Regions from separate parts of the Kineococcus gynurae genome, predicted to be linked through region 1. Evidence: riboswitches for the same ligand, from Rfam matches in the RefSeq annotation. Region 1 holds a riboswitch; each other region holds the start of a gene.
The links. A riboswitch is a leader RNA that binds a small molecule or an ion and turns the genes downstream of it on or off. The one in region 1 is predicted to bind S-adenosylmethionine.
Positions count from the first base shown of each region.

Region 2: it holds a riboswitch for S-adenosylmethionine, as region 1 does, so the genes downstream of both, sfnG (dimethylsulfone monooxygenase SfnG) here and ACFFKU_RS12025 (nitrite/sulfite reductase) in region 1, are expected to answer to the same signal.
Region 3: it holds a riboswitch for S-adenosylmethionine, as region 1 does, so the genes downstream of both, ACFFKU_RS08940 (O-acetylhomoserine aminocarboxypropyltransferase/cysteine synthase family protein) here and ACFFKU_RS12025 (nitrite/sulfite reductase) in region 1, are expected to answer to the same signal.
Region 4: it holds a riboswitch for S-adenosylmethionine, as region 1 does, so the genes downstream of both, ACFFKU_RS02170 (MetQ/NlpA family ABC transporter substrate-binding protein) here and ACFFKU_RS12025 (nitrite/sulfite reductase) in region 1, are expected to answer to the same signal.

Region 1 is NZ_JBHLUI010000009.1:90,596-93,729, forward strand. It holds gene ACFFKU_RS12020 (ATP-binding protein) at 143-526, shown strand; SAM riboswitch class IV at 588-700, shown strand; gene ACFFKU_RS12025 (nitrite/sulfite reductase) at 978-2,690, shown strand; gene ACFFKU_RS12030 (phosphoadenylyl-sulfate reductase) at 2,687-3,134, shown strand, end outside.
Region 2 is NZ_JBHLUI010000010.1:384,976-388,109, forward strand. It holds gene purH (bifunctional phosphoribosylaminoimidazolecarboxamide formyltransferase/IMP cyclohydrolase) at 1-692, shown strand, start outside; gene ACFFKU_RS15570 (DUF3017 domain-containing protein) at 730-1,032, shown strand; SAM riboswitch class I at 1,084-1,170, shown strand; gene sfnG (dimethylsulfone monooxygenase SfnG) at 1,177-2,355, shown strand; gene ACFFKU_RS15580 (helix-turn-helix domain-containing protein) at 2,390-3,134, opposite strand, start outside.
Region 3 is NZ_JBHLUI010000008.1:544,693-547,826, forward strand. It holds gene ACFFKU_RS08925 (aspartate ammonia-lyase) at 1-322, opposite strand, end outside; gene ACFFKU_RS08930 (FadR/GntR family transcriptional regulator) at 501-1,148, shown strand; gene ACFFKU_RS08935 (antibiotic biosynthesis monooxygenase family protein) at 1,162-1,485, opposite strand; SAM riboswitch class I at 1,569-1,653, shown strand; gene ACFFKU_RS08940 (O-acetylhomoserine aminocarboxypropyltransferase/cysteine synthase family protein) at 1,865-3,134, shown strand, end outside.
Region 4 is NZ_JBHLUI010000003.1:169,220-172,353, forward strand. It holds gene ACFFKU_RS02165 (alpha-keto acid decarboxylase family protein) at 1-1,156, shown strand, start outside; SAM riboswitch class IV at 1,252-1,367, shown strand; gene ACFFKU_RS02170 (MetQ/NlpA family ABC transporter substrate-binding protein) at 1,422-2,375, shown strand; gene ACFFKU_RS02175 (methionine ABC transporter ATP-binding protein) at 2,377-3,134, shown strand, end outside.

The DNA.
Region 1 (3,134 bases):
TGCCGGGCCCATCCTCCCCGATACGGTCCCGGAACCCTCCCCGACCCGCGTCCCGACGGCCGCGATCTCGCCCCAGGGTCACCACCCGTCACCGGGACACGATCCACCGCGCGGGATCCGACGTCGCTGCCATGATCGGCATGTGTGCGACGTGACTCCCGACGTGGAGCTGGCCCTCCCCCTCGACGCCCGTGCGGTGTCGGCGGCCCGTCGCTTCCTCCGCGAGGCGGTCTGCCCGGTGCACGCCTCCGCCGTCCTGGAGGACGCGGAGCTGCTCGTCTCCGAGCTCGTCACCAACGGCGTCCGCTACGGCCTGCCGCCGATCACGGTGGCCGTGCGCTGCCGGGACGGGTCGGGGCTCACCGTCGAGGTCAGCGACTCGGCCGCCCGCGAACCGCAGCCCCGCAACGCCGCCCCCGACGACGAGAGCGGCCGGGGGATGCGACTCGTGGACGTCATCAGCGACGACTGGGGAGTCTCCCCGACCGACACCGGCAAGACCGTCTGGTACCGCCTCAAGGTGTGACCCGTCCCGGTTGACCCGTCCCGGTTGACCCGGTCCCGGGCCACCGCCTAACGTCACCCCCGGTCACGAGCACCAGCGTTCAGCCCCGGCTTGCTGGTCGGCAACCCTCCTCCGCGGCGGGGTGCCCCGGGTGATGACCGGGCCCGGGTCGTCCGATCCGGGCAAGCGCTGACCGCGGAGGTGTCGACCGTTGCCCCGGACCCGTCCCGTGCCCCGACCGGCCCCGCCCGGTCCCCGGGTGATCTAGCCTGGCCCCGATGCCGACCACCGGACTGCGCCTCGTCGCGCGGCTGCACCTCGACCTGATGCGGATGCAGACCGCCGGGTGCTGCCGTGCGTCCGCCGCCACGTCCCCCGCCCCGTTCCCCGCAACGGATCCCGCCGTTCCCGTCGCTCATCCCCCCTGCCGCTGAGGTCCCCACCGGGGACCGATCCCCTCTGAGGTTCATCCGTGACATCGGTCCCCGCCCGCACCGCCCCCGCCCGTCCCCGCGCCGCGCGCAGCAACGGTCAGTGGTCGGTCGACGGCACCGCGCCGCTCAACCACAACGAGGAGTTCAAGCAGGCCGACTCGGGTCTGAACGTCCGGGAACGGATCGAGCAGGTCTACTCCCGCGAGGGCTTCGCCTCGATCGACCCCGACGACCTCAACGGCCGGTTCCGCTGGTGGGGCCTCTACACGCAACGTCGGCCCGGCATCGACGGCGGGCGCACGGCCCAGCTGACCTCGACCGAACTGTCCGACGAGTACTTCATGCTGCGGGTCCGCGTCGACGGCGGCGCGCTGAGCACCGAGCAGCTGCGGGTCGTCGGGGAGATCTCCACCGAGTTCGGCCGGGACTCCGCCGACCTGACCGACCGGCAGAACGTGCAGCTGCACTGGGTGCGGGTCGAGGACGTCCCCGAGATCTGGCGGCGGCTGGAGGCCGTCGGCCTGCAGACCACCGAGGCCTGCGGGGACTGCCCGCGCGTGGTGCTGGGTTCGCCCGTCGCCGGGATCGCGGCCGAGGAGATCCTCGACCCCACCCCGGTCATCGAGGAGATCGTGACCCGGTTCATCGGCGACCCGGAACTCGCGAACCTGCCGCGCAAGTTCAAGTCGGCGGTCACGGGCCACCCGAGCCAGGACGTCGTGCACGAGATCAACGACATCTCCCTGGTCGGGGTCGTCCACCCCGAGCTCGGCCCCGGGTACGACCTGTGGGTCGGCGGCGGGCTCTCGACCTCGGCGCACCTGGCCCGCCGGCTGGGGACCTTCGTCGCCCCGGCCGAGGCGGCCGAGGTGTGGCTGGCCGTCGTCCGGATCTTCCGCGACTACGGCTACCGGCGGCTGCGGAACAAGGCGCGGTTGAAGTACCTGATGGCCGACTGGGGCCCGGAGCGGTTCCGCGAGGTCCTGCAGACCGAGTACCTGCACCGGGAACTGCCCGACGGCCCACCCCCGCCGGTCCCGGTCGGGCGCGGGGACCACGTCGGCGTGCACGAGCAGAAGGACGGTCGTCGCTACGTGGGGCTCGCGCCCACCGTCGGACGGGTCAGTGGCAGCACGCTGCAGCGGTTGGCCGACCTGGCCGAGTCCGCGGGGTCGCGACGGGTCCGGTTGACCCCGCACCAGAAGGTCGTCGTGCTCGACGTGGACCCCGAGCGGCTGGACGTCCTGCTGACCGGCGCCGAGGAACTCGGGATGACCGCGAACCCGTCCCCGTTCCGACGGACCACGATCGCCTGCACCGGCATCGAGTACTGCAAGCTCGCGATCGTGGAGACCAAGGCCACCGCGGCCGAGGCGATCAGCGATCTCGAACGCCGGTTGGCCGACCTCGACCTGGACACGCCGATCACGCTGCACGTCAACGGGTGCCCGAACTCCTGCGCCCGGATCCAGACCGCCGACATCGGGTTGAAGGGTCAGCTCGTCCAGGACGGTGACGGCAACCAGGTTCCGGGTTTCCAGGTCCACCTGGGCGGCGGGCTGGCCTCCAGCGACCGGGCCGAACCCGGCCTGGGGCGCACGGTGCGCGGGTTGAAGGTCACCGCCGACGGGTTGTCCGAGTACGTCGAGACCGTCGTCCGTCGCTACCTCGACACCCGCACGACCACGGCCGAGGGAGTCGAGACGTTCGCCTCCTGGGCCCACCGCAGCGACGAGGAGGCCCTGCGATGATCGACCTGGAAACCCCCCGCCGGCGCGAGCTGCGCCCCGAGGCGGACCTGCGCGCGCTGGTCGAGGAGGGGCGTGCGCTCGGTGAGGTCGGGGCCGAGGAACTCCTCGCCTGGGCCGCGGACGCGTTCCCGGGAACCCTGGCCGTCGCCTGCAGCATGGCCGACGCCGTCCTGCCCCACCTCGTCGCGCAGGCGGCTCCCGGTGTGGACGTCCTCTTCCTGCAGACCGGGTACCACTTCCCGGAGACCCTGGGCACGCGCGACGCGGTCGAGGCGACGATGCCCGTGCGCATCGTCGACGTGCTGCCGGAACTGACCGTCGCCGAGCAGGACGAACGGTTCGGGGCGCGGTTGCACGACCGGGACCCGGCCGCCTGCTGCCGGATGCGCAAGATGGATCCGCTGGCCTCGACGCTGCGCGGGTACGAGGCCTGGGTGACCGGGG
Region 2 (3,134 bases), on a different contig from region 1:
ACGTCGCCACCGCGCACGCCCGCGCGCACGCCTGCGACCCCGTCTCGGCCTTCGGTGGGGTGATCGCCGCCAACCGTGAGGTCGACGCGGCCACGGCCGCCCAGGTCGCCGAGGTGTTCACCGAGGTCGTCGTCGCCCCCGGGTTCACCCCCGAGGCGCTGGAGACGTTGCAGGGCAAGAAGAACATCCGTCTGCTGCAGCTGCCCGAGGGGTACGCCCGCTCCGCGCAGGAGTGGCGCCCGGTCTCCGGGGGCGTGCTCGTCCAGACCCTCGACACCATCGACGCGGAGGGTGACGCGCCCGCGAACTGGACCCTGGTGGCCGGGGACGCGGCGGACGCCGCGACGCTCGCCGACCTCGAGTTCGCCTGGCGCGCCGTCCGATCGGTGCGGTCCAACGCCATCCTGCTGGCCAAGGACGGGGCCTCCGTCGGTGTCGGGATGGGCCAGGTCAACCGCGTCGACTCCTGCCGGCTGGCCGTGGAACGGGCCGGGGCCGAGCGGGCCACGGGTTCCGTGGCCGCCTCCGACGCGTTCTTCCCCTTCGCCGACGGGGCGCAGATCCTGCTCGACGCGGGCGTCCGGGCGATCGTCCAGCCCGGCGGGTCGATCCGCGACGAGGAGGTCTTCGCCGCGGCCCAAGCCGCCGGGGTCACCATGTACGTCACCGGGTCGCGCCACTTCGCGCACTGAACCGGCCTCCGGTCGGGGCGGCGGTAGCGTGACGCGGGTGTCCGCGCCGCCGCCCCCCGGCCTCACCCGCCCCCCGGCCCACCCGGCGACGGCGGTCCTGCTGGCCCTGCTGGGCGGCGTGGCCCTGGCGCTGCTGACGACCTGGGTGGCCGGGCCCACGGCGGGCGGTCTCCTCCTCGCGGCCGACCTCGCCGTCGCCGCCGTGCTGCGCCTGGTGCTCCCGGTCCGGGTCGCGGGGGCCCTGGCCGTCCGCTCGCGCGGGGTGGACGTCACGACGCTGCTGGTGCTCGCCGTGCTCTGCGCGGCGCTCGCCTCGGTCCTCCCGCTGCCCCCGGTCTGAGACCGCGCGCGAGCGGTACCTGTCGCGGCCCCGCTCGGGTTACGCTGCGACCTGCCATCCAGAGCGATCGAGAGACCTGGCTCGTCGACGTCGCAGCAACCGGCCGACCCCCGGTGCTACCGCCAGGTGCGATGGGAGAGACGAATGACCAGCACGACCCCCGCTCAGCGCGCCCTGGCGCCGGTGAAGTTCGCCTACTGGGTGCCCAACGTCTCCGGCGGGCTGGTGATCTCGACGCTGCCGCAGCGCACCAGCCACGACCCGGCCTACAACGTCGAGGTCGCCCGCGCGGCCGAGCGCGTCGGTTTCGAGTACGCGCTCTCGCAGGTCCGCTACGCGGCCTCCTACGGCGCCGACGCCCAGCACGAGTCGACCTCCTTCTCCCTCGCCCTGCTGCTGGCGACCGAGAAGCTCAAGGTCATCGCGGCGGTCCACCCCTTCTTCTGGCACCCCGGCGTGCTGGCCAAGTTCGCCGCCACCGCCCAGGAACTCACGAACGACCGGCTCTGCCTGAACGTCGTCTCGGGCTGGTTCAAGGACGAGGCGGTCAACCTCGGGGTGACGTGGCCCGAGCACGACGACCGCTACGTGCAGTCGGAGGAGTTCATCCGCATCCTGCGCGGGGTGTGGTCGCAGGACGGGTACACGCAGGACGGACAGTTCTTCAACGTCCGCGACATCACCATGCGCCCGCAGCCGAAGCGCCAGCCGGAGATCTTCCAGGGCGGCAACTCGACCGCGGCCCAGGCGATGGCCGGGCGGGTCAGCGACTTCTACTTCCTCAACGGGAAGTCGATCGCCGACGCGGCGGCCCAGGTCCGCGACGTGTCGGCCCAGGCCGCGCTGAACGACCGGCAGATCCGTTTCGGCATCAACGGTTTCGCGGTCGTCCGCGACTCCCGCGCCGAGGCGGAGCAGGTCCTCGAGGACATCATCGCGCACGCCGACGCCCAGAAGGTCGAGGGTTTCCGTGCCTCGGTGCAGGAGGCCGGCAACGCCAGCCCCGACCGCAAGGGCATGTGGGCCGACAGCGAGTTCCGCGACCTGGTCCAGTACAACGACGGCTTCCGGACCGGCCTGGTCGGGACCCCGGACGAGGTCGCCCGCCGCGTGCTGGCCTACCGCCTCGTCGGGATCGACCTCGTCCTGCTCGGTTTCCTGCACGTCAAGGAGGAGGTCGAGGCGTTCGGCGAGCTCGTCATCCCGCGCGTGCGCGAGCTCGAGCAGCGCCTCGTCGACGGCGAGGACCTGCAGCTCGGCGCGGAGCTCGACGCCGCCGTGGAGCAGGCCGGTCAGGCCGGCGGGGTCCCCGCCCTCGTCTGATCCGCGGCCCGGGCGGGCCGGGCGTCGTCGTCGGTCACGCGCCGACGACGACGCGGACCCCGGCCGCCAGCCGGTAGGGCCGGTGCTCCAGCACCGGGCCGAGCACCCGCCGCAGCCGCGACAGCTCGGCGCGCACGGTGACCGTGCGCGCCGGGTCGTCGTACACCCGACGGGCCAGGTCCGCGGCGCTCGACCCACCCGGGTGGGCGGCCAGGTCGAGCAGCAGGTCGCGGTGGCGCGGGGAGACCCGCTGGCTCCAGGAGCTCCCCCCGCCCGTCCAGTCCACCCGGCCGTCCGGGGCCAGGTGGAGCGTCGACGCGCCCTGACGGTCTCCGGGACGGAGCAGCCAGCCCCCGGGGACGGCCTCGACGGTGAGGGTGCCCGCCTCGGCGAGGGCGACGATCCCGCCCGGGCGGGCCTGCCGACCGAGGTCGACGCGTTCGGGCAGCAGCATCCCCACCGCGGCCAGGCGGCAACCGTCGGTCGCCAGCACCGCGCCCGGCCGGTCACCGATGAGGGCGGCCGCCTGCGCCGCGAGCCGGGCGTGCCGTCTCCCGTGCGCATCCACCAGCTCCCGCTCGGCCAGGGCCGCCACGGCCTGCACGAGCGCGATCGTGCTGGCGTGCACGCCCGGAGCGGGTCCGCTCAGGTCCACCACCCCGGCCACCGTGCCGTCCGGGCCGCGGACGGGGGCGGCGGCGCACGTCCACGGCTGGTGGGTCTCGACGTAGTGCTCGGCGGCGAAGACGTGCACCGGTGCCCCCACCACCAGACTGGTC
Region 3 (3,134 bases), on a different contig from region 1:
AGGCGGCGATGATCGCGTCGGCCTTGTCCCGGGGGAGCAGGCCGAGGTCGCGGTTGGCCGTGGCGGCCGCCCGCTTGACGTCCACCAGGGCCCGGACCAGGTGCGGGTCCGCACCGATGGTCCGCCCGGTGATCGGGAAGTTCTCCTGCGCACGCAGGGTGTGGACCCCCCAGTACGCCGCGGCCGGCACGTCCCGCTCACCGAGCAGGTCGTGCTCGCGCCGGGTGGCGGGGGCGGTGGCGGGGACGGTGGCGGCGGGTCCGGTGGGGGGCCCGGGTTCGGATGGTGCGGGGGGCGGTGGAGCGACGGTGCTCGGGGTCACGGTGACCCGTCCCTTCTCACAACCTGTCAGGCTGTCCGACAGATTCCGAGAGTGTGACCCCGGTCGGCCCCGGCGCGCAAGCCCCCCGCCGGGATCGGTCCGGGCGTGCGAGGATCGATCCGTGAGCGCCGCCGACCCCGACGTCGAGTGGGCCCGGCGCGCCCCCAGCACCGTGCGGATGAGTGCGGCCGAGGCCCTCTTCGCCGATCTGCGGGCCGCGATCCTCACCGGGGAGCTCCCCGTGGGGACCCGGTTGCCCTCGGAGGCGGCGCTGGCCGAGCGGCACGGGGTCAGCCGGTCGGTGGTGCGGGAGGCGCTGCGTTCGTGCCACGCGTTGGGGCTGACCCAGGCCCGGACCGGTGCGGGGTCGTTCGTCGTCAAGGACAGCCTGGGCCCGGACCCGGTGTTCGCGAACTACGCCGCCCACGAACTGCTGGAGGTCCGGCCCCTGGTCGAGGTCCCGGCGGCCGGATGGGCGGCGGCGCGGAGAACTCCGGAGCAGGCGCAGGAACTGCAGGACCTGTTGCAGCGCATGCGGGTCGAGGCCGACCCGGGGGAGTGGGCCCGGATGGACGCGCGGTTCCACGCCCTGATCGCGACCTGCGCCCGCAACCGGGTGCTGGAGTCGATGCTGGCCGAGATCCGGTCCGCGCTCACCGCGCAGTCGCAGACCCTCAACCTCATCCCCGACCGTCGCAGCCGTTCCGACGACGAGCACGCCCGGGTCGTCGAGGCGGTCGTCGCCGGCCGGGTCGAGGCGGCCACGGAGGCGATGCGCGCCCACCTCGGTCAGGTGAGGCAGGCCCTCTCCCGGCTCACCGGCTGAGGGTCCCCGGGGCTCAGCTCGCGGCGGACGGGTCCACCGGGACGGCGCCGAGCACGACCTCGAACTCCAGCAGGCTGGAGCCGGTGGCGACGGGGCGGGCCCGCTCCCCGGCGTGCGCCTCGCGGGCGCCGCCGTTCGCCCACGCCTGGAACGCCTCCTCGGTCTCCCACTTCGTGTAGACGAAGTAGCGCGTCTCGCCCTGGACCGGGCGGAGCAGCTCGAACCCCAGGAAGCCCGGCGTCCCCTCGACCGCACCCATGCGGTGGGCGAAGCGACGCTCCAGCTCGGGCCCCCCGTCGGCGGGAACCTCGATCGCATTGATCTTCACGACGGCCATGCCCGAAGCCTCGCACGCACGGTCGGACGCCTCGACCCCGGGCGGCGGTTGACAGCGGCGCCCGTCCTGGAGTCCACTGATCTCTCCCATCCAGAGCGGCCGAGAGACTTGGCTCGACGACGCCGCAGCAACCGCCCCGAACGGTGCTCCCGCCAAGGACGATGGAAGAGGTGTGCTGTGCCGCAGTTGAAGAGTCGCCACGTCGGAGTCCCGTCCCGGGTCGCGCACCGCTCGGTGCCGCTCGTGCGCCGTCGGCACGTGGACCTGCTGCGGATCGCCGCGGGGAGCTGTCGGGGCTGACGCCCCCGCACCCGTCCCCCGTCGTTCCCCGTCGTTCCGCCGGCGGCCCGTCGCCGCGCACCCGAGACCGAGGTCACCCGTGTCCGTCACCCTGCCCAGCCCCACCCTGCCCAGCCCCATCCTGCCCAGCCCCGCCCTGCCCGCGTTCGTCGAGTCCGTCTCGGCTGCGGGCGACCTCCCCCCGGTCGGCCCACCCGGGTTCAGCACCGCCCAGGTCCACGCCGGGGTGCTCCCCGACCCGGGCCACGGCGCCCGGGTGGCCCCCGTCCACCTCGGGGCGGGGTTCGTCTTCGCCGACTTCGACGAGGCCGCCGCCCGCTTCGCCGGGGAGACCGGCGAGGACGAGGGGTACGTCTACACCCGGATGGGCAACCCGACGACGGCCGCCCTGGAGCGCCGGGTCGCCGCGCTGGAGGGTGGCGCGGAGGCGGTCGCGGTCGGCAGCGGGCAGGCGGCGATCAGCACCGCGCTGCTGGGTCTGCTGCGCAGCGGTGACCACCTCGTCGCCGCCGACAGCCTCTACGAGGGGTCGCGCGGGTTGTTCCGGGAGAACTTCGCCCGGTTCGGCATCGAGGTCGACCTCGTCCGTGACGCGCGCGACCCGCGGGCCTGGCGCGACGCCGTCCGCCCCACCACCCGGGCGTTCTTCGCCGAGTCGATCCCCAACCCCCGCAACGACGTCCTGGACGTGCGGCTCGTCGCCGACGCGGCGCACGCCGCGGGGGTGCCACTGGTGGTCGACAACACCCTGGCCACCCCCTACCTGCTGCGCCCGCTGGAGCACGGGGCCGACGTCGTCGTGCACTCCGCCAGCAAGTTCCTCTCCGGCCACGGCGGCGCGCTCGGCGGGGTGGTCGTCACGGCCGCCGGTGCGCTGCCCGGGACCGTGGCGAACCTCGAGGAACAGACCGCGGTGCTCGGCGGCGCCTCCTACGCGCAGCGGTACGGCGAGCGGGCCTACCCGGGCTATCTGCGGGCGCTGGCCGCGCGCCTGGGGCCGACCCTGGCGCCCTTCAACTCGTTCCTCCTGCAGCAGGGCATCGAGACCCTCTCGCTGCGGATGGCCCGGCAGTCCGCGTCGGCCCTGGAGATCGCCTCCTGGTTGGAGGCGCGGGCGGAGGTGGACCGGGTCGACTACGCGGGCCTCGCGTCCAGTCCCTCGCACGCGCTCGCGCGGCGCTACCTCCCCCGGGGTGCGGGGGCGGTGCTGGCCGTGTCCCTGCGCGGGGGGCGGCCCGCGGCGCGCGCGTTCCTCGACGCGTTGCAGCTGTTCAGCCGGATGACCCACCTGGGCGACGTGCGTTCCCTGGCCCTGCACCCGGCCTCGACCACCCACGCCCACCGCGACC
Region 4 (3,134 bases), on a different contig from region 1:
CAACGCCGCCGCGCTCGCTCGCCCCCTGCGGTTGCTGCGCAGCGACGTGGAGGCGGCGGCCGAGTTCCGGGCCGCCCTCACCGAGCACCTGTCCGGCAGCACCGGGCTCACCGTCCTGGCCGGTCCCCGGTTGCACCGTCGGCACCTGGAGGACCGGGTCCGGGCGGTGGCCGCGCACGGCGGGGTCCGGGTCGCGACGCAGTCGGCGTCGAAGGCCATGCTCGACGAGTCGCACCCGGCGACCCTCGGGGTCTACGCGGGGGAGTTCACCGTCGCTCCCGCGACCCGGGCGGCGGTGGACGGGGCCGCGGCCGGCGGGACGGAACGGCTGGTCCTGGCCGGCGTCGTGCTCACCGACTTCCTCACCGGGCGGTTCACCCACGGTTTCGACCCCGACGCCGTGGTCGACCTGCAGCTCGACCACGCGCGGGTCGCCGGGGCGGAGTTCCACGGGGTCCACCTGGAGGAGTCGCTGGGGATCCTGGAGGAGATCGTCGCCGCCCGGACCGGTGCCGTCACGGCGCGCGCCGAGGTCCGGGCCTCCTCCGCCCGGCCCATCACGGGGGACGCCCCGCTGGCCCACGCCGAGTTCTGGCCGATCCTGCAGGACTGGCTGGCCCCGGGGACCCTGCTCGTGGCCGAGGCCGGCACCTCCTTCTACGGTGCCCTGGAACTCACCCTCCCCGACGGGTGCGACCTCCTGGGTCAGCCGGTGTGGTCCTCGATCGGGTACACGCTGCCCGCGGCCCTCGGCGCGGTGCTCGCCGCGCCGGACCGCGAGACCGTGCTGCTCATCGGCGACGGTTCGGCGCAGCTCACCGTGAACGAGCTCGGCCGCCTGCTGGAGCAGGGGTCCCGGACGACCGGCCCGGCCCCGACGATCTTCCTGCTGAACAACGAGGGTTACACCGTCGAACGGGCCATCGCCAGCCCCGAGGCCGTGTACCAGGACGTGCTGGCATGGAACTGGACGCAGCTGCCCGCGGCGCTCGGGGCGCCGGCCACCGCGGTGTTCCGGGCGGCGACGTCGGCCGACCTGACCAAGGTCCTCGCCGAACGTCGGGCCGACCCGCAGCGGCCGGCCCTCATCGAAGTCGTGCTTCCCCGCGACGATGCTCCCGAGCTGCTCAAGGTGCTGGCCCGCAGCATCCGCTGAGCCGGGGGGTTCCCCCACGCACGTCCCGTGTGAGTTTCCTCGCCCCCTCGTCGCTGAAGTTGACGGGGGCAGCAGCGGCTCCTAGCGTTCCCTCAGGTCATGAGTGACAGCGCGAAGCCCTGGCTGGCTGTCCGGCAACCCTCCTCCGTGGCGGGGTGCCCCAGGTGAAGACTCGGCCGCTCCCCGCCCGGGGCCGCGGCAAGTACGGGTTCTGAGTCGCCGACGAGCGTTCCGTCGGCACGAGCGTGAAAGAGGTCGACCAACCATGTCCAGCACCGGGTCCTCCCCCGCCCTCCCGCCCAAGCCGAAGCGCAGCCCGGTCCCGATCGTCGCGGGAATCGTGGTCGCCGTCCTCGTCGTCGTGGGCGCGGTGATCTTCTTCAACCGCGGCGGCGACGACGTCACCACGACGGCGGCCGGCGGGGCCGAGGCGCAGACGGTCAAGATCGGCGTCGCCGACAAGGCGCAGGACTACTGGAAGCCCTACGTCGAACTGGCCAAGTCGCAGCTGAACGTGGACGTCGAGCTGGTCAACTTCGGCGACTACAGCCTGCCGAACCCGGCGCTGTCGCAGGGTGAGCTGGACATCAACCAGTTCCAGCACATCCAGTACCTGGCGAACTACAACGTCACCGCCGACGACGACCTGCAGCCGATCGCCTCCACCGCGGTCTACCCGCTGCCGTTGTACTCGACCACGGTCGACGACGCCTCGGCGATCCCGCAGGGTTCCGTCGTCGCCATCCCGAACGACGCGATCAACGAGGCGCGCGGCCTGCTCGTGCTGCAGTCGGCCGGGCTGATCACGCTGGCCGACGGCGGCAACGCCTACTCCACCGTCTCCGACGTCACCAGCGCCAAGGTCAAGGTCACCCCGATCGACGCCTCGCAGACCGCCAACGCGCTGCTCTCCGGTTCGGCCGTGGCCGCGATCGTGAACCAGAACTACGCGACCGACGCGAAGCTCCCGCTGGACGACGCGATCGCCCAGGACGACCCGTCCGACCCGACCGCGGCGCCGTACGTCAACCTGTTCGCGGTCCGCGCCGAGGACAAGGGCAACGAGACGTACCGCAAGCTCGGTGAACTCTGGCACGACCCGTCGGTCCAGGAGCTGTTCAAGAAGGCCAACCCGACCGCGGTCGTGGTGGACGAGTCCGCGGCCAAGCTGCAGGCCGACCTGGCCACGGTCGAGCAGGACGCGCGGGACGCGGCCTGACGTGACCGCGCTCGTCACGCTCGACAAGGTCGGCAAGCGCTACGACCGGCCCGGGGCCGGGCCGGTCGTGGCGGTCGACGACGTCAGCCTCGAGGTCGCCGAGGGCGAGGTGCTGGCGGTCATCGGGTACTCCGGGGCCGGCAAGTCCACCCTGGTACGCCTCGTCAACGCCCTGGAGATGCCGACCTCGGGATCCGTCCGGGTGGCGGGTCAGGACCTGACCCGGTTGTCCGAGAAGGAGCTGCGGGCCGCGCGGTCGCGGATCGGGATGATCTTCCAGCAGTTCAACCTGTTCCGGTCCCGGACGGTCGCCAAGAACGTCGGCTACCCGCTCAAGGTGGCCGGTGTCGCCCGGGCCGAGCGGGACCGGCGGGTGGCGGAGCTGCTCGACTTCGTCGGGCTGCTGGACCGCGCGCACGCCTACCCCGAGCAGTTGTCGGGCGGGCAGAAGCAGCGCGTCGGCATCGCCCGGGCCCTGGCCACGAACCCGCCGCTGCTGCTCGCCGACGAGGCGACCAGCGCGCTGGACCCGGAGACCACCGAGGAGGTGCTGGCCCTGCTGCGGCGGGTCAACACCGAGCTCGGGGTCACCGTCGTCCTCATCACCCACGAGATGGAGGCGGTCCGCCAGATCGCCGACCGGGTCGCGGTCATGGAGAAGGGTCGGATCGTCGAGATCGGCGACGTCTACGAGGTGTTCACCGCCCCGAAGACCGCGGCCGCCCGACGTTTCGTCCGCACGGCCACGCACGACCGGCC